One region of the Methylobacterium sp. NMS14P genome, then DNA from elsewhere that is predicted to be linked to it. Evidence: predicted binding sites of a transcription regulator. Region 1 holds the regulator's gene; the other holds the start of a gene.

Evidence for each region. The regulator HrcA, encoded in region 1, represses chaperone genes, less so after heat shock. The targets are predictions, from matches to a motif close to GTTAGCACTCNCNNNNNGNGAGTGCTAAC.
Region 2: groES (co-chaperone GroES) is a predicted target of HrcA. The motif match lies at 2,957-2,985, and genes of this name have one in related genera.

Annotation. Positions count from the first base shown of each region.
Region 1 covers NZ_CP087106.1:3,299,705-3,308,642, forward strand. Annotated here, with positions in the region: gene rsmI (16S rRNA (cytidine(1402)-2'-O)-methyltransferase) at 1-337, opposite strand, end outside; gene LOK46_RS15870 (penicillin-binding protein activator) at 473-1,756, shown strand; gene hemW (radical SAM family heme chaperone HemW) at 1,757-2,932, opposite strand; gene rdgB (RdgB/HAM1 family non-canonical purine NTP pyrophosphatase) at 2,971-3,600, opposite strand; gene rph (ribonuclease PH) at 3,597-4,310, opposite strand; gene hrcA (heat-inducible transcriptional repressor HrcA) at 4,478-5,533, shown strand; gene LOK46_RS15895 (DUF1236 domain-containing protein) at 5,584-6,156, opposite strand; gene LOK46_RS15900 (MFS family transporter) at 6,628-7,992, shown strand; gene LOK46_RS15905 (alpha/beta hydrolase) at 8,075-8,938, shown strand, end outside.
Region 2 covers NZ_CP087106.1:621,596-630,533, reverse strand. Annotated here, with positions in the region: gene pdeM (ligase-associated DNA damage response endonuclease PdeM) at 1-151, shown strand, start outside; gene LOK46_RS02915 (methyl-accepting chemotaxis protein) at 190-1,650, opposite strand; gene LOK46_RS02910 (CorA family divalent cation transporter) at 1,858-2,844, opposite strand; gene groES (co-chaperone GroES) at 3,056-3,346, shown strand; gene groL (chaperonin GroEL) at 3,418-5,058, shown strand; gene LOK46_RS02895 (hypothetical protein) at 5,158-5,448, opposite strand; gene fae (5,6,7,8-tetrahydromethanopterin hydro-lyase) at 5,729-6,241, opposite strand; gene LOK46_RS02885 (triphosphoribosyl-dephospho-CoA synthase) at 6,480-7,319, opposite strand; gene LOK46_RS02880 (ATP-grasp domain-containing protein) at 7,316-8,224, opposite strand; gene mch (methenyltetrahydromethanopterin cyclohydrolase) at 8,335-8,938, opposite strand, start outside.

The sequences.
Region 1 (8,938 bases):
GCGCCACCATCCGCTCGCGCACCGCGTCGTTGGAATGCTCGTGATAGGCCAGGAGCGGCGTCGTGATCCCGTAATGCGCCAGCAGGTTCCGGGTGACGCGGGTGTCCTCGGCCAGGACCGCGTCGGCCGCCGCCATCGTGGCCAGCGCCCGGATGGTGATGTCGCGCAGGTTCCCGATCGGGGTCGCCACGATGTGCAGGCCCGGGGACAGGGGCTCGGTCTCGCTCGCGAGGCCGAAGGCCGTGAAGGTCGTGCTGCGCGGCCGGTCGGGCGCGAGCTTCTGGGACGGAGCTCGGGTCGAGGCGGCGGGCCCCGGGTCGTCGAATCTGCGGGTCATCACCGGCGATCTTGCCACACCGGCCGCCTCTCGTCGCGGCCGGGCCGCGTGACCGGGGGGCAAGTCCGCGCCGCCGCGTTTACATTTGGGATCGTGCCGGTCAGGCTGCGGAGCCTGCCCGAAGGAGTACGCGCCATGGCGCGCCCGACAAGCGCGCGGGACCGTCTCGTGCGTGTCACCGCCCCGACCGCCGCGCTCTGCGCCGTCCTGCTGTCGCTCGGCGGCTGCATCGGCAGCGACTTCGCCAGACGCGCGACCGGGCCGCAGGCCGAGCTGACCCCGCCGGCCGCCGTGCCGGGCGCGCCGGGCCCCGCGCCCGCCGCGGAGCCGATGCCCGCCGCGGCGCCGATGCCGGCCGCGGGCGGCGGCGGGCGCATCGGCGCGGGTTCGGTGAAGGTGGCCCTGGTGCTGCCGCTGACCGGCCAGGGGTCGACGGTGGGTGCCGCCCTGCGCAACGCGGCGCAGCTCGCCTACGACGAGGCCCAGCAGCCGGACCTGACGCTCCTCGTCGAGGACGACCGGGGCAGCCCGGACGGCGCCCGGGAGGCGACGCAGGAGGCGCTGCGTCAGGGCGCCGACATCGTCCTCGGCCCGCTCTTCGCCGGCAGCGTCCAGGCCGCCGCCACCGTCGCCAGGACCGCCGGCAAGCCGGTGATCGGTTTCTCCACGGACGCGACCGTGGCGAACCAGGGCGTCTACCTGCTGAGCTTCCTGCCGCAGCCGGAGGTGGACCGCGTCGTCGAGGACGCGGTCGCCGGCGGGAAGCGGTCGTTCGCGGCGCTGATCCCCGAGACGGCCTACGGCAACGCCGTCGAGGCGGAGTTCCGGGAGATCGTCGCCCGGAAGGGCGCGCGGGTCGCCGCCGTGGAGCGCTACCCGGCGGGCGCGCCCGGCCCGGCGGTGGAGCGGCTCGCGCGGGTGATCGCCGGGCCCGGCGCCACCGCCGACGCGCTGTTCATCCCCGAGACCGCCGACGCCATGCCCGCCGTGGCGGCGTCGCTGACGAAGGCGGGCTTCTCGCCCGCCCGGGTGCGTCCCCTCGGCACCGCCCTCTGGAACGAGCCGTCGCTCTACGCGCTGCCCGCGCTCCAGGGCGGCCGCTACGCCGCGCCGGACCGCGTCGGCTTCTCGAATTTCAGCGCGCGCTACCAGGCCCGGTTCGGCACCGTCCCGCCGCGTGTGGCCTCGCTCGCCTACGACGCGGTGCTGCTCGCGGCGGCCCTGTCGCGGCGGTACGGCTCGCAGCGCTTCGCCGAGGCGACCCTGACCAACGGCCTGGGCTTCGCGGGCGTCGACGGGACGTTCCGGTTCCGGCCGGACGGTCAGAGCGACCGGTCCCTCGCGGTCTACGAGATCCGCAACAACGCCGCGACGCCCGTCAGCCCCGCCCCGCGGGTCCTCGCGAAGCCGGCGATCTGATCAGGCCGCGAGTTCGGCGACCAGGGCGTTCAGCACCGGCGCGCCCCGCGCCGTGGCGGCGATGCGGCCGCCGGGCAGCCGCTCCAGCAGGCCGTCCCCGATCAGCATGCCGATCCGGTTGCCGTTCAGCGGCCGCCCCTTGAGGGCCGCGTAGCGCTCGGGATCGATCCCCTCGCGCAGGCGCAGTCCCATCACCAGGAACTCGTCGGCCTGGTCGGCGGCCGAGAGCGTCTCGGTCTCGACGATCCCGTGGCCCTCGGCCTCGACGCGGGCGAGCCACGCCTCGGGCGACCGCTCCGTGACGGTCCCGATCCGGCCCCCGGGCGTCACGAGCCGGCCGTGGGCGCCCGGACCGATGCCGGCATACTCGCCGTAGCGCCAGTAGAGCAGGTTGTGCCGCGATTCCGCGCCGGGCCGCGCGTGGTTCGAGATCTCGTAGGCCGGAAGGCCGGCCTTCGCGCAGAGATCCTGGGTGACGTCGTAGAGGGCGCGGCCGACCTCGTCGTCCGGCGTCACCAGCTTGCCGGCGGCGGCGAGCCCGTGGAACGGCGTTCCGGGCTCGATGGTGAGCTGGTAGAGCGAGAGGTGCTCGGCGGCCCGCGCGAGCGCGTCAGCGAGCTCTGCCCGCCACAGGGCCGGCGTCTGCCCGGGCCGCGCGTAGATCAGGTCGAAGGAGGTCCGCGCGAACGCCGACTGCGCCAGGGCGATCGCGTCGAGGGCCTGCGCGGTGTCGTGCAGGCGCCCGAGGGTCCGCAGCGAGGCGTCGTCGAGGGCCTGGATGCCGAGCGAAACCCGGTTGACGCCGGCGGCGCGGTAGCCGTGGAACCGGCCCGCCTCGACGCTCGACGGGTTGGCCTCGAGGGTCACTTCCGCGTCCGGCGCGACCGCCCAGTGGGCCGCCACCGCGTCGAGCAGCCCGGCCACCGTGGCGGGCTGCATCAGCGAGGGCGTGCCGCCGCCGAGGAAGATGCTGGTCACGGTCCGCCCCGGCGTCCGGGCGGCGCTGTGGGCGATCTCGGCGCGGAACGCCGCCAGGAAGCGCGGCTCGTCCACGCCCGCGCGGCGGACGTGGCTGTTGAAGTCGCAGTACGGGCACTTCGCGGCGCAGAAGGGCCAGTGCAGGTAGATCCCGAAGCCCGCGTCGCGGGTCGGATGGTTCGGGCCGGTCGATGACATGATGGCGGGGATGTGAGCGCCCGCGCCCCGTTTGGCAATCAGGCGCGGGGCGCGAGGCAGGCGCGGCTCAGCTCCACGAAGGCCCGGGCCCGGTGCGAGAGGCCCCGCCCCTTCTGCCAGTCGACGCCGTGCTTCTCGTCGGCACTCATCTCGCCGAAGGTGCGGTCGTGGCCCTCCGGCCGGAAGATCGGGTCGTAGCCGAAGCCCGCGGAGCCCTTCGCGGCGACGAGGTCTCCGAACACCCGTCCCTCGAACAGCTCGGTGTGCCCGTCCGGCCAGGCCAGCACCAGGGCGGACACGAAGTGCGCCCGGCGGTCGGCCGCGCCGCGCCGGTCGAGTTCGGCGAAGATCCGCGCCATCGCGCCGGCGAAATCCTTGGTCGGGCCGGCCCAGCGGGCCGAGAAGATGCCCGGCGCCCCGTCGAGGGCGTCGACGCACAGGCCGGAATCGTCCGCGAAGGCTGGCAGACCGGTGGCGTCGGTTGCCGCCCGCGCCTTGATCGCGGCGTTCTCGGCGAACATCGTGCCGGTCTCGTCGGGCTCGGGCAGGCCGAGCTCGCCCGCCGACACCGCCTCGATCCCGAACGGCGCGAGCAGGTCGCGCATCTCGGCGAGCTTGCCGGCATTGTGCGTGGCGATCACCACCTTCCCGGTCAGGCGGCGGCTCACGCGATGGCCTCCTTCTGCAGGGCGACCAGCCGCTCGGTGCCGGCGCGGGCGAGGCCGAGCAGCTCGATGAGCTGCTCCTGGGTGAAGGGCTCCATCTCGGCGGTGCCCTGCACCTCGACGATGCCGCCTCGGCCGGTGAGCACGAAGTTCGCGTCGGTCTCGGCCGCCGAATCCTCGGCGTAGTCGAGGTCGAGGACCGGCGTGCCCTTGTAGAGACCGCACGAGACCGCGGCGACGTGATCGCGCAGCGGATCGACGGAGATGATCGAGCGGGTCCGCATCCAGGCGAAGCAATCGTGCAGCGCCACCCAGGCGCCCGTGATCGCGGCCGTCCGGGTGCCGCCGTCGGCCTGGATCACGTCGCAATCGATCGTGACCTGGCGCTCGCCCATCGCCGGCAGGTTGGTGACGGCGCGCAGCGACCGGCCGATCAGCCGCTGGATCTCCTGGGTCCGACCCGACGGCTTCCCGGAACCGACCTCGCGGCGGGTGCGTTCGTGCGTCGCACGCGGCAGCATGGCGTACTCGGCCGTGACCCAGCCCTTGCCGGACCCGCGCAGCCACGGGGGCGCGCGCTCTTCCAGCGAAGCTGTGCAGAGCACCCGGGTGTTGCCGAAACTGACGAGGCACGAGCCCTCGGCGTAGCGCGAGACCGCGCGCTCCAGGCTCACGGGCCGCAACTCGTCGGCGGCACGCTTGGAAGGCCGCATCGCGGGCCCCTTCTGTCGAGAGTGTCGAGGGCCGGGCTCTTAGGCCGCCGCGCCACCGCGGGCAAGCATCGCCGTACGGATTGATCCGCGCGGGACGGTTGGACATGATCGGACCACAGGATGACCCCGTGACAAACCCCAGTCCCAACTTCTCGAACGGCCAGGCCATGCAGGCGCTCGCCGCCCTCAACGAGCGCGCCCGGGAGATCTTCCGGCAGATCGTCGAGAGCTATCTCACGACCGGCGAGCCGGTCGGCTCCCGGAATCTGGCGCGCATCCTCCCGATGGCGCTGTCGCCGGCCTCGATCCGCAACGTCATGGCGGATCTGGAGCATTCCGGCCTGATCTTCGCGCCGCACACGTCCGCCGGCCGCCTGCCCACGGAGCTCGGCCTGCGCTTCTTCGTCGACGCGATGCTCGAGCTCGGCGACGTCAGCCAGGACGAGCAGGCGCGGATCGAGGCGCAGATGCGCGCCGCCGCCTCGGGCCACACGTTCGATTCCGCGCTGGCCGAAGCCTCGACCATGCTGTCCGGGGTCTCCAGGGGCGCCGGAGTCGTCCTGACCACGAAGGCGAACGTCAACCTGAAGCACATCGAGTTCGTGCGCCTCGATCCCGCCCGCGCCCTCGTCATCCTCGTCTCGGACGACGGCTCGGTAGAGAATCGCCTCGTGGACCTGCCGGCGGGCCTGCCGGCCGGCGCGCTGCAGGAGGCGACGAATTTCCTGAACGCGCGCCTGCAGGGCCGCACGCTCGGCACGCTGCGCGCCGAGATCGAAGCCGGCCGCAAGGCGATGAAGCGGGAGCTCGACGTGATCACCGAGCGCCTCGTCGATGCCGGGCTCGCCACGCCGGTCGGGCCGTCGGAGGCGCGCCAGCTGATCGTGCGCGGACAGGCCAACCTGCTGGACGACCTGCGCGCGGTGGAGGACCTCGAGCGCATCCGCCTGCTGTTCAACGATCTGGAGACCCAGAAGGACGTTATCGATCTCCTGTCCCGCGCCGAGGGCGGCGAGGGCGTCCGGATCTTCATCGGCTCGGAGAACAAGCTGTTCTCGCTGTCGGGCTCCTCGCTGATCGCGGCGCCGTTCCGCGACGGATCGCAGAAGATCGTCGGGGTCGTCGGCGTGATCGGTCCGACCCGGCTCAACTACGCGCGGATCGTGCCGATGGTCGACTACACGGCGCGGGTGGTGTCGAAGCTCCTGGACGGCGGACGGTAGAGGGCGCCGGGCAGAGGGCCCGCCCGGCGCGCCAACCTTGTCGTGCTCACTCAGGCCGGGATCACGTCCACGATTTCGTAGGTGTCGGGATCGATGATCACGATGTCGTCGCGCACCAGGACGAAGTCGTAACCCTCGTATTCGGGCACCAGCTCGACGATGGCCGGCGGGAGCCGGTGGAGGGTGATCGAGCGCGGGATCGCCGTGCCGACCGCGAGACCGAACGCCACGTCCCGGAGCGGCGAGACGCCCAGACGCGTGATCGAGCTGCGGAACTCCGTGCGCTGACGGGTGTCGAGGCGGCCGACGGCGCCGCGGACGGCGCCCCGGTCGCGGGCGCCGTCACGGCCCCCCCGCTCGCCCGCCGGACCGCGACCGCCACGCTCGGGACCGGCCGCGTCACGATTGCCGCGGTCGGGCCCGGCACCCGGTTCGCGGGCACCACGCTCGCCCCGGTCCCCGCGATCGCCGGCACCCGGGTTCGCGGCGGGCCCGGCCCGGTCAGCCGGTCCGTTGCGCTCGGCCGCGCCACCGGGGCGGCCCGGCGCCTCGGCACCGCGGCCGCCCGGACCACCCGGCTCGGCGCCGCGCGGTCCGCCCTCGGCACCGCCGGGCCCGCGCATCGCGCCCCCTCGGGCCCGCCGGCGCCGCCCCGCATTCCACCGCCCGCGCCACCGCCACCGCCCGGGCCGCCGCCGGCCGGACCGGCGCCCGCGCCGGCGGCGCCGCCGGGCCCGCCGGCGCCGCCGCCACCGGGCCCGGCCCCTCCGCCGCCCGGGCCGCCCTGCGCGAACGCCGTCGCCGCTCCGGCCACGACGATGGCCGCCGCGACCGTGTCTCTCAGAATCCGCTTCATGGCTTCTCCTCCTGGAGTGGTCGGAGCGCCGTCGACGCCCACGCCGGCCCGCAACGGGGCCTCGGGGCGAACCGTTCCGTCCCGCGGCACTGTGGACACGCTGCCCGTGACACCCGCCCGCGCTGTCCTCGGCTAAGTCGGATCACGGTCTTGCGATCAGGCGCGTCACCTGTAACGTCGCGCCGCACCAGAAAGAGACCGGCTCCGGCCGGCATCGAGATTGATCGACGGAGACGCCATGTCCGCCTCGCGAGACGATACGATCGGTATCGCACCGAGTGCCCTCGACGACGCCGCGGACCGGAAGCGCCGGATCTGGGCGATCGTCGGATCGTCCTCGGGCAATCTCGTCGAGTGGTACGACTTCTACTGCTACGCGTTCTTCGCGCTCTACTTCGCTCCGGCCTTCTTCCCGAAGGGCGATTCCACCAGCCAGCTCCTGCAGACCGCCGGCATCTTCGCGGTGGGCTTCTTCATGCGGCCGATCGGCGGCTGGCTGTTCGGCCGCATCGCCGACCGGGTCGGCCGCCGGACCTCGATGGTCATCTCGGTGCTGATGATGTGCTTCGGCTCGCTGCTGATCGGCATCCTGCCGACCTACGAGCATGTCGGCACGCTGGCCCCCGTGCTGCTGCTCCTCGCCCGCATGCTCCAGGGCCTGTCCGTCGGCGGCGAGTACGGCACCTCGGCGACCTACATGAGCGAGGTGGCGATCAAGGGGAAGCGCGGCTTCTTCGCCTCGTTCCAGTACGTGACGCTGATCGGCGGCCAACTCCTCGCCTCGCTGGTCCTGGTGCTGCTGCAGACGGTGATGACCGGTCCGGAACTCACGGCCTGGGGCTGGCGCATCCCGTTCTTCATCGGCGCCGCGCTCGCGGTCGTCGCGCTCTATCTCCGGCGCTCCCTGGCCGAGACGAAGGACAGCAGCGACAAGGAGACCGCCGGCACCTTCTCCGCGCTGGCCAAGCACTGGCGGGCGTTCCTGGTCGTGATCGCCTACACGGCCGGCGGCTCGCTGAGCTTCTACACCTTCACGACGTACATGCAGAAGTATCTCGTCAACACCGCCGGCATGCCGAAGACCTCGGCGTCGCAGACGATGACGGTGGTGCTGTTCGTCTACATGATCATCCAGCCGATCTTCGGCGCGCTCTCCGACAAGATCGGCCGCAAGGCCAACATGCTGCTCTACAGCGGCCTCGGCACGCTCATGGTGGTGCCGCTGATGACGGCGCTCGGAACCAACAAGGACCCCTATCTCGCCTTCGCGCTGATCACCCTCGGGCTCGCGGTGGTGTCGTTCTACACGGGCATCAGCGGCATCGTGAAAGCCGAGCTGTTCCCCACCAACGTCCGGGCGCTCGGCGTCGGCCTGTCCTACGCGATCGCCAACGCCACCTTCGGCGGCACCGCCGAGTTCGTCGCCCTGTGGTTCAAGGACGCCGGCATGGAGAGCACGTTCTTCTGGTACGTGACCGTCCTGATGGCGATCGCCTTCGTGGCCTCGCTGATCATGCCGAACCCCAAGGTCCACGGCTATCTCGACGGCGCCGGCACCGTCGAGGAGGCGCTGGGGAAGAAGCCGCGCCTCGCCCACGCCTGATCGGACGCCCGGCTGGACCGGGCGGGACTTTCACGCTGATATGCCTCCCGCCGGGCGCGCCAGACGCCCGCGGGAGGACGCCATGTTGAGGAACGCCGCCGCCGGGGCGCTGGCCCTGCTCTGCCTCGCGACCGCATCGCCGTCCGGGGCCGCCGAGCCGGGCGCCGCCGACGCGCCGTTCAGGCCGACGCGGCCCGCGGGCTACGTCTTCGTCGGCGGCCGCTACGCGATGGCCGGCGGCAAAACCACGGCCTCCGGGCAGATGTTCGTGGAGTACCGCGCCCCGGAGCGGGTGACGCAGCCCTACCCAATCGTCCTGGTGCACGGCACCGCGCAGACCGGGACCAACTTCCTCGGCACGCCCGACGGGCGGCCGGGCTGGGCCGACCGCTTCGCCGCGCAGGGCTTCGCGGTCTACGTCGTCGATCAGGTCGGCCGGGGCCGCTCGGGCGGCGACCCGGACATGTACGGTCCCTACGCCCGCCTGCCCGCCGAGGACCTAGAGACGGTGTTCACCGGGCAGGAGCGCTCCGGGCTCTACCCGCAGGCGAAGCTCCACACGCAGTGGCCGGGCGGTGCCGGCATCCGCGGCAACGCCGCCTTCGACCAGTTCTACCTCTCGCAGGTGCCCTACATCGCGAGCGCGCTGAAGAGCGAGGAGCTGGTCGATCCGGCACTGATCGACCTGCTGGAGAAGATCGGCCCCGCGATCCTGCTGACGCACTCGCAGGCGGGTGTCTTCGGCTGGGCGGTCTCCGATCAGCGGCCCGACCTCGTGAAGGCGCATATCGCCGTCGAGCCGAACGGGCCGACCTTCTACGACATCCGCTTCAAGGGCGGCGCGGACTGGTACGAGCGCGTCGGCGAGGCCCGGGCGCGCCCCTACGGCATCACGCGGGTGCCGCTGCACTTCGAGCCGCCGGTGAGCGGCCCGGCCGACCTGACG
Region 2 (8,938 bases), 2.7 Mb from region 1:
CCTCGTGATGCCGGCCTTCGGAGCCTACGCGGGCGGCCTGAACGTCCGCGACAGGGCGATCGAGAGCCTGTTCCCCAACGGGTTCACCGCCCATCTCCTCGGGGACGGGCGGGTCTTCGCCATCGGCCGGGCGCAGCTCGCCCGGGATTGAGGGCGCGCCTCGGCGTGCTCGAAGCGGCGTGACCGGGATCAGGCCGTCTTCATGAAGCGGATCACGCTCTCGGACAGGCTCGTCGAGTGGCCGGCGAGGCTCTCGGCGATGCCCTGGACCGCCTGGGCGAGCTGACCGGTGGCGTTGGCGGCCTCGGAGACGCCGCCGATATTGCCCGCCATCTCGTGGGTCGAGACCGCCTGCTCCTCGACGGCGCTCGCCATCGCCAGGGTGAGCTTGGACAGTTCGTCCACCGCCGCGGTGATCATCTCGATGGCGCCGACCGCGTCGCCGGTCGCGGTCTGGATCGCCGAGACCTGCTGGGTGATCTCACCGGTCGCCTTGGCGGTCTGCTCGGCGAGCGCCTTCACCTCCGAGGCCACGACAGCGAAGCCGCGACCGGCGGCGCCGGCCCGCGCGGCCTCGATCGTGGCGTTCAGCGCGAGCAGGTTGGTCTGGTCGGCAATCGACTTGATCATGCTCACCACCGCGTCGACCTTGCGGGCGTTCTCGGCGAGCTGGCGCATGGTCGCGTCGGTGGTCCCCGCCTGGGCGGCGATCTGCTGCGCGCGCTCCGAGACCCGCCCGACCTGGCCGGAGATCTCCTGGATCGCGCCGTTCATCTGCTCGGAGTTCGACGCGACCGACGAGGCCTTGTGGCGCGCGGATTCGGCCGACTGCATCAGGCCCTCGGCCGAGCTCTGCATCTCCTGGATGGCGGAGCCGACGGCCTCGACGACCCGCTTGACGTCGGTCTCCATGTTCACCTGCGCGGTGACCACCGCCCAGGTCAGCATCGGGCCGAGATACTGGCCCTTCTCGTCGGTCACGGCCGTGACCCGCAGGTTCAGGGTCTCAGGCCCGACCTTGATCTTGGTGCTGTGCGGCAGCCGGCTCGCATCCGCCAGCATGGTGCGCTGGTGGCTCGGGTTCTTGTGGAAGATGTCGAAGGAGCGGCCGAGCATGTCGTCGACCTTGACCGGCAGGTGCTGGTCGATCGTGCCGAGCGTCTTGCGCGACGTGGCGTTCATGTAGTCGATCTTGAAGTTGTCCTTGAAGTCGGCCGTCATGACCGCCACCGGCACGTTGTCGATCATCGTCAGGAGCCTGTTGATCTCCTTCTTCTTCGCCGAGATGTCCGCGGCGAACTTGACGACCTTGATCGGCTTGCCCCGCGCGTCGAGGACGGGATTGTACGTCGCCTCGAGCCAGACCGAGTCGCCCTCCTTGTCGAGGCGCTGGAACTCGCCCGTGACGTACTGGCCATCCTTCAGCTTGTTCCAGAAGGCGCCGTACTCCGCAGTCTCGGCATAGCTCTTGTCTACGAAGATACGGTGATGCCGGCTCTGGACGTCGCTGAGGCTGTACTTCATCAATCGAAGGAAGTTCTGGTTCGCGTGGAGGACAGTTCCGTCCATCGAGAACTCGATGATCGCGAGCGAACGGTCCAGGGCGTCGATCTTGGCCTGGGCTTCGTTGAAGACAGTTCGATTGAACATGGTGCTGCTCGCGTTCCCCCGAGCCGGGTCTAGCGTCGCAGCGTTAATGAATTCCTTATTTCGACTTACGTCCAGATTACGTGCGAGCGAGGACGGAACGAATGCTTCTGGCGCCGCTGTCTCTGCGTGTCGGTATCCGAGTCGGCGCTGCCATCGGAGAATGAGATGCGACGTAGCGATCTCAATGCTGTAATTTGTCCGTAAATACTAGAACCAGCCTCGCATGCGGAAGTAGACGATGGGCGCGACTGCGCTCAGGAGGATCAGGCCGAGCGCGTAGGGATATCCGAGTGCCCAATCCAGCTCGGGCATGTGCTTGAAGTTCATGCCGTAGATCGACGCGATCAGCGTCGGCGGGACCCCGACCACCGAGACGACGGTGAGGACCCGGAAGACGTTGTTCTGCTCGATGGTGATGAGGCCGAGGGCGGCGTCGAGCAGGAACTGCACGTTCTCGGCGAGCCGCGTCTCGAACTCGTCCAGGGACTCGATGTCCCGCTTGATCGTCTCGAAGCGCGAATCCTCCGGCAGGCCGAGGTTGTCGCAGGCCGCGGCGACGAACGGGATGATCCGTTCGAGCCCGAGCAGGCTCGACCGGATCTTCCCCAGAACCTTCCCGCGGTTGCTGATGCCGCGCAGGATCCGGCGCAGGGCGAGGTCGCGGCGCCGGGGCGGCGGGCTCTCCAGGCGCCGCCGCTCGGCACCGCGGACGTCGAAGTCGAAGATGCGGGTGGAGAGCGTGTCGAGCTCGGATCCCATGTCCTCCAGGGCGTCGGCGAGGCTGTCGACCAGCTCTTCCAGGACGACGAGGAAGATCTCGCTTGGCGTCGTGCTGCCGTCGCCGTCCGCGACGCGCTTCGCGGAGGTCTCGAAGGCGCGCAACTCATGGAAGCGGATCGTGACGAGGTGATCCTTGGTCAGCAGGAAGCCCAGCGGCTTCAACTGCGACGCGCTCTGCTCGAAGGTGATCATCGGCGTCGACAGCGAGAGCCCGCCCTTCACCCGCCGCAGGCGGCTCGACGTCTCGACCTCCGAGAGCGCCGCCCGGGACGGTACGCGCAGGCCGGTCGCGGCCTCGACCGACGCGGCCTCCTCCGGCGTGGGGTCGTTCAGGTCGAGCCACACGGTGTCGCGCGCGATCGGCCTGCCAGGTTGCAGCGCCACCGGGCCTTCGGGTCCGTGCAGGCTCAGCATGAGAGCGCGTTATCCATGAGGGGGAACGGAGCCGCCGGCACGTCATCGCACCGTCGCGCGGGGGTGCGACAGCCTTGACTCGGAACCCGCCCGCGCCTATCTCGCGGCCGTCTTTGGCACTCGCCGAGACAGAGTGCTAACAGTCGAGTTCGCGAGCGGTCCCGCCGGCCGCATCAACGCCAACTCCAGACCTGAAGCAAGAGGGCAGCTCATGAAGTTCCGTCCGCTGCACGACCGCGTGGTCGTCCGTCGCATCGAAGGCGAAGAGAAGACCAAGGGCGGCATCATCATCCCGGACACCGCCAAGGAGAAGCCGCAGGAGGGCGAGGTCGTCGCCGTCGGCCCCGGCGCCCGCGACGAGTCCGGCCGCGTCAACGCGCTCGACGTGAAGGCCGGCGACCGCGTCCTGTTCGGCAAGTGGTCCGGCACCGAGGTCAAGATCGACGGTCAGGACCTCCTGATCATGAAGGAATCCGACATCATGGGCGTCGTCGCCGCCTGATCGGGTCACCCGTCATCGCCCTTTGAGGCCGTCCCGGCCTTGGGGTTCAACAACTAGCTAAGAGGCACACAATGGCAGCGAAAGACGTTCGTTTCTCCGCCGACGCCCGCGATAAGATGCTGCGCGGCGTCGACATCCTCGCCGACGCGGTGAAGGTGACGCTGGGCCCGAAGGGCCGCAACGTCGTGATCGAGAAGAGCTTCGGCGCCCCGCGCATCACCAAGGACGGTGTGACGGTCGCCAAGGAGATCGAGCTCTCCGACCGCTTCGAGAACATGGGCGCCCAGATGGTGCGCGAAGTGGCCTCGAAGACCAACGACATCGCGGGTGACGGCACCACCACCGCGACCGTGCTGGCCCAGGCCATCGTCCGCGAGGGCGCCAAGTACGTCGCCGCCGGCATCAACCCGATGGACCTGAAGCGCGGCATCGACCTCGCCACGGCTGCCGCCGTGAAGGACATCACCGCCCGCGCCAAGAAGGTCTCGACCTCCGACGAGGTCGCCCAGGTCGGCACCATCTCGTCGAACGGCGACACCGAGATCGGCCAGATGATCGCCCACGCGATGCAGAAGGTCGGCAACGAGGGCGTGATCACGGTCGAGGAGGCCAAGACGGCCGAGACCGAGCTCGACGTCGTCGAGGGCATGCAGTTCGACCGCGGCTACCTCTCCCCGTACTTCATCACGAACGCGGAGAAGATGGTCGCCGAGCTCGAGGACCCCTACATCCTCATCCACGAGAAGAAGCTCTCCTCGCTCCAGGCCATGCTGCCGGTGCTCGAGGCCGTTGTTCAGACCGGCAAGCCGCTCCTGATCATCGCCGAGGACATCGAGGGTGAGGCGCTCGCCACGCTCGTCGTCAACAAGCTGCGCGGCGGCCTGAAGGTCGCGGCCGTCAAGGCGCCGGGCTTCGGCGATCGCCGCAAGGCCATGCTCGAGGACATCGCGATCCTGACCAAGGGTCAGATGATCGCCGAGGATCTCGGCATCAAGCTCGAGAACGTGACGCTCCCCATGCTCGGCCGCGCCAAGCGCGTGCGCATCGAGAAGGAGAACACCACGATCATCGACGGCGTCGGCGAGAAGTCCGACATCGAGGGCCGCATCTCGCAGATCAAGGCGCAGATCGAGGAGACCACCTCGGACTACGACCGTGAGAAGCTGCAGGAGCGTCTGGCCAAGCTCGCGGGCGGCGTCGCGGTGATCCGCGTCGGCGGCGCGACCGAGGTCGAGGTGAAGGAGAAGAAGGACCGGGTCGACGACGCCCTCAACGCCACCCGCGCGGCGGTCGAGGAAGGCATCGTCCCGGGCGGCGGCACCGCGCTGCTCCGCGCCAAGAAGGCGGTCGCCGAGCTGAAGTCCGAGATCCCGGACGTCCAGGCCGGCATCAAGATCGTGCTGAAGGCCCTTGAGGCCCCGATCCGCCAGATCGCCCAGAACGCGGGCGTGGAAGGCTCGATCGTGGTCGGCAAGATCACCGACAACACCTCCTCGGAGACCTTCGGCTTCAACGCTCAGACCGAAGAGTACGTCGACATGATCCAGGCCGGCATCGTCGACCCGGCCAAGGTGGTGCGCACCGCCCTGCAGGACGCGGCCTCCGTCGCCGGCCTGCTGGTGACCACCGAGGCGATGGTCGCCGACGCGCCGAAGAAGGACAGCCCCGCTCCGGCCATGCCGGGCGGCGGCATGGGCGGCATGGACTTCTAAGTCCGCGCCACCCGCGTCACGGAGGAAGGGGGTCGCCGCGAGGCGGCCCCTTTTCTTTTGGCGCCGGCCCGCCGCGGTGGCCCGCGGGGCGCGGGCCGGTCAGACGCCGCGACGCGACGCCAGGGCCGCGAGACGCGCCCTCACGGTGGCAATCAAGGATTGCCGGACGCGCTCGGTCGCCTGGAACGGGATATCGAAGTTCAGGCTGTGGTAGATCAGGGGTCGGATGCTGCCCTGATCGGGATCGTTCGCGCCTGTCTCGATGAAGTCGAGGATCCAGGCATGGATCGCCGCGTGATCGGACGTGTCGGGATCCGCGGCGAGGACCAAGTGGCCGCCGTGCGTCCAGTCATCGCGCAGGGTCGCGGACACTTCGTCGGATGCAGGCATGACCTCACCTCGCGGCTCTGCCCGGTGCGGCCGGAACGATAGTGTATCCGCGCGCGCCGATCCCGTTCATCACCGGCGGCCACCGAGCTTCGACGCCGCGTCACCTGTACGACTGCGCCTCCCCCCGCCGCCATGTCGCGCGGCAAGCGACAAAAAAACGGGACGGCTCGCGCCGTCCCGTTCAGGGGCCTAATTATCGGCCAAGGAAGATCGAAGCCAGTCGCTGGAGCAGGCCCCGCGGTGCGGGCGGAGGCTCGCTCTGCCCAGGACCGTCCCCGATCTAAGCGTTGGCGGCGAAGGGGTGCTGCGCTGAGTTGCGCTGCTCGGTGACCGTCGAAGCCTTCGGCTCGCCGTTCACGGCGCGCTGGATCGACAGCTTGGTGGCCTCGTAGTTGTACTTCTGGATCTTGGCGTCGTCGGCCGCCTCCCAGTGGATGAACACGCCGACCAGGATGTACAGGTCGTCGGCCTCGTCCGCCGGGATGATGCCCTCGGCCACCGCGTCCTGCACGGCCTTGGCAACGCCGTGCTGGGCCGGGCCGAACATCTGGACGGCCTGACGGGCGTCGTTGATGGTGACCTTGTTGAACATCAGGGTGTTCGGCTTGCACGGCAGGTTCGGCGCGATGACCGCGAGCAGGCTGGTGAAGCCGTGCTTGTTGTTCACGAGGCCGTTGCAGAAGGCCGTCTCGGCCGGCGAACCGCGCGGTCCGATGATGAGGTCGATGTGGGCGACCTCGTTGCCGTCGCCGACGAGGGCCTCGCCGACCTGAACCTTGGTGATCTTCGCCATTCGGTGTCTCTCCCTGGATTCCGAAATAGAGCCGCGCGCCGGGCGGTGCCGCGGCCGGGAAGCCATCCTTGTTATCGGCGCCCGACCATGCCGGCCGAGCCGGTTGGGCCGAGCCGGTTGGGCCGGACAGCGCGGCGGACCCTACAGCGGGCCCCTGCGGCTCACAACCCGCGCAAGGCCCTGACACGAAGGAATTTCCATCCGCCCGGCGCTATGGACACCGGATCGTGCACGCGGCTCAGGCCAGCCGGGCGCCGGCGCCCGCGAGCGCGTCCCAGAACAGCGTCGCGACGGTGAAATCCGCGCTCGTGCCGGGATTGATCGCCCGCGCCTTCAGCGACGCGTCGAGGGCCAGCAGCGCGTCGACCGGCCGCGCGGCGAGGTCGATCCGGGCCAGCGCGGCGTCGGCCTCCCGGCGGACGCCCTCGGCCGCGACCGCGCCGTGCTTCCGGGCGATATGGCTGTCGGGCACCGCGCGCAGGTAGGCCAGGTGAATCGCGGTCGTGCACCAGGTCGGGTCGAGTCCGGCGGCGCGGGCCTCGCGCAGGGCCGCGAGCCCGATCGCCGGCACGTCCGCGAAGCCCGTGACGTAGGCGTGGGCGATCCGGTCCCGGTCGGCGGCCTCCGCCATGGCGTCGCGCAGGGAGCCGGGCGCCGCGTCGGCGACGTCGTGCCGGGCGGCCTCGCCGAGGCCGCCGGGACTCGCGCGGCGGATGCCCGCGAAGACGGCTTCCGAATCCGCGCCGTTCAGCGTGTCGAGCACGGCCGCGACGGTCCGGTTCTCCTCGGCCGCGACCGCGAGCGGCGCGCAGAGCAGCAGGATGCCGAGATTGGTGTTCTGGCCCACCGCCGCCATGGTGGCGGCGACGCCGTCGCGCACCCGCGCCCCGACGCCCGCGCCCGGGCGCGCCAGGGGCGGGGCCGAGACGTCTGCGCTCGTGACGAAATCCCCCAGTACCATGCGGTGGCCGGGCGCGTAGGCGTGGACGTTGCCGGGCTTGAGGGCGTCGAGCTCCGCGAGGCAGGCCGCCCGGTAGAGCGTCCCGATCAGCGCCGCGTCGAGGCCGGCCCCGCTCATGCCACCACGAGCCGGGGGCGGCTGGCGCCGCGGGCCGCGGCGAGGAAGCCGCGCACCACCGCGGCGGCGATATCGGTCTCGCACACGGTCTGGAGCCCCGACCAGGCCGGCATGGAATTGACCTCGAGGACCGAGAACCCGCCCTCCCCGTCCTCGACGAGGTCGACGCCGGAATAGTCGACCCCGACCGCGGCGGCGGCGGCCTCGGCCAGCTCGGCGGCGGCGCGCGGCATCGCCCAGGGCAGCGGCCGGCCGCCCCGGTGGACGTTGGTGATCCAGCCGTCGCCCTCGCGGATCATGCCGGCGATCGCCCGTCCGTCGCAGACGAACACCCGGTAGTCGCGCCACAGGCCGTCCCGGCGCGGCACGTAGCGCTGGAGGTAGTAGACCCGCGCCACCGCCTCCTCGTCGGGCAGGTCTTCCGGGCGCTCGATCAGGGCGAGCCCCTCCCCTTGCGAGCCGAACAGCGGCTTCAGGACCAGCGGCGCGCCCGGACGCGCCTCTGCGGCGACCAGGGCCGCGGCCGCCTCGCGCTTCGAGAACACCCAGGTGGCCGGCGTGGGCAGCCCGGCCCGGTCGATGAGCAGCGAGGTCGCCGCCTTGTCGACCGAGCGCTCGATCGCGGTCGGCGCGTTCCAGACGGTGACCCCCGCCGCGACCAGGGTGTGCAGCACGCCGAGCCGCATCGTCGTCGCCTCGAAGGTGCCGCCCGCGATGGTCCGCATCAGGACGCCGTCCGGCAGGGCGTCGGGGAAGCCCGGCACGCGCAGGGGCTCGTGGCCGCCGGTCACGACGGCCACGTCGGCCAGCGAGAACAGCACCGGCTCGACGCCGCTCGCGCGGAGGGCCGCGAGCAGGCGGTTCTTGTGCCAGGTGCCGTTATCGGCCGCGAGCCCGATGCGCATGGGGGTCCTGATCGTCACGGGGCCGCCCGCATCCGGGTCGGCCCGAGGTTCTGTCGCTCGGTGGATCGGACTGGGGCCCCCGCCGCGCGGGCGGGGCGCCCCGCGTGCCCTCAGACGAAGGACGCGTCGACCAGCGTCGGCTCCAGGCGGCCGCCGCGATAGGTGGCGCCGGAGCGCACCGACGTGACGATCGCCTCGGCCGGCGAGAACAGGGCGCCGTCGATCTTGTAGAAGTCGCCGTTCACCCGCGCGAAGATCTCGGCGAAGGGCGCGCCGTGGTCGCTCGACGTGGTCGAGGGCAGCTGCTCGGCGAGCTGCTTGGCGTCCGCGTCGTCGGCATCCACGAACAGCTGGACCCGGCCGCCGTAGATGATCGCGTCGTTGGTGCGGCCCATCGCCTTGATGAAGTCCGGGTGGGGCGGCGACAGCGGCGCAGAGCCGATCCCGTCCACGATGGCGTGCAGGTCGAAGCCGACCGTGTGGGCCTTGTGGAGGGCGACCTCGAGGACGCGGGCCACGACCTGGGTGGAGCCGGCGAGGCTCTGGGTCGGCGCGAAGATGAAGGTCAGGTCCTCGGGCCTGAGGCCGGAGGCCTCGGCGACTTTCGCAACGACGCTCTCGGGCGGGCCGCCCGCCGCTTCCAGCACGAGGGCGGTCTTGGTGGCGGAATCGCGGAAGCCGAGCTCCTGGTACAGGTCCTCGACGGCCGCCACC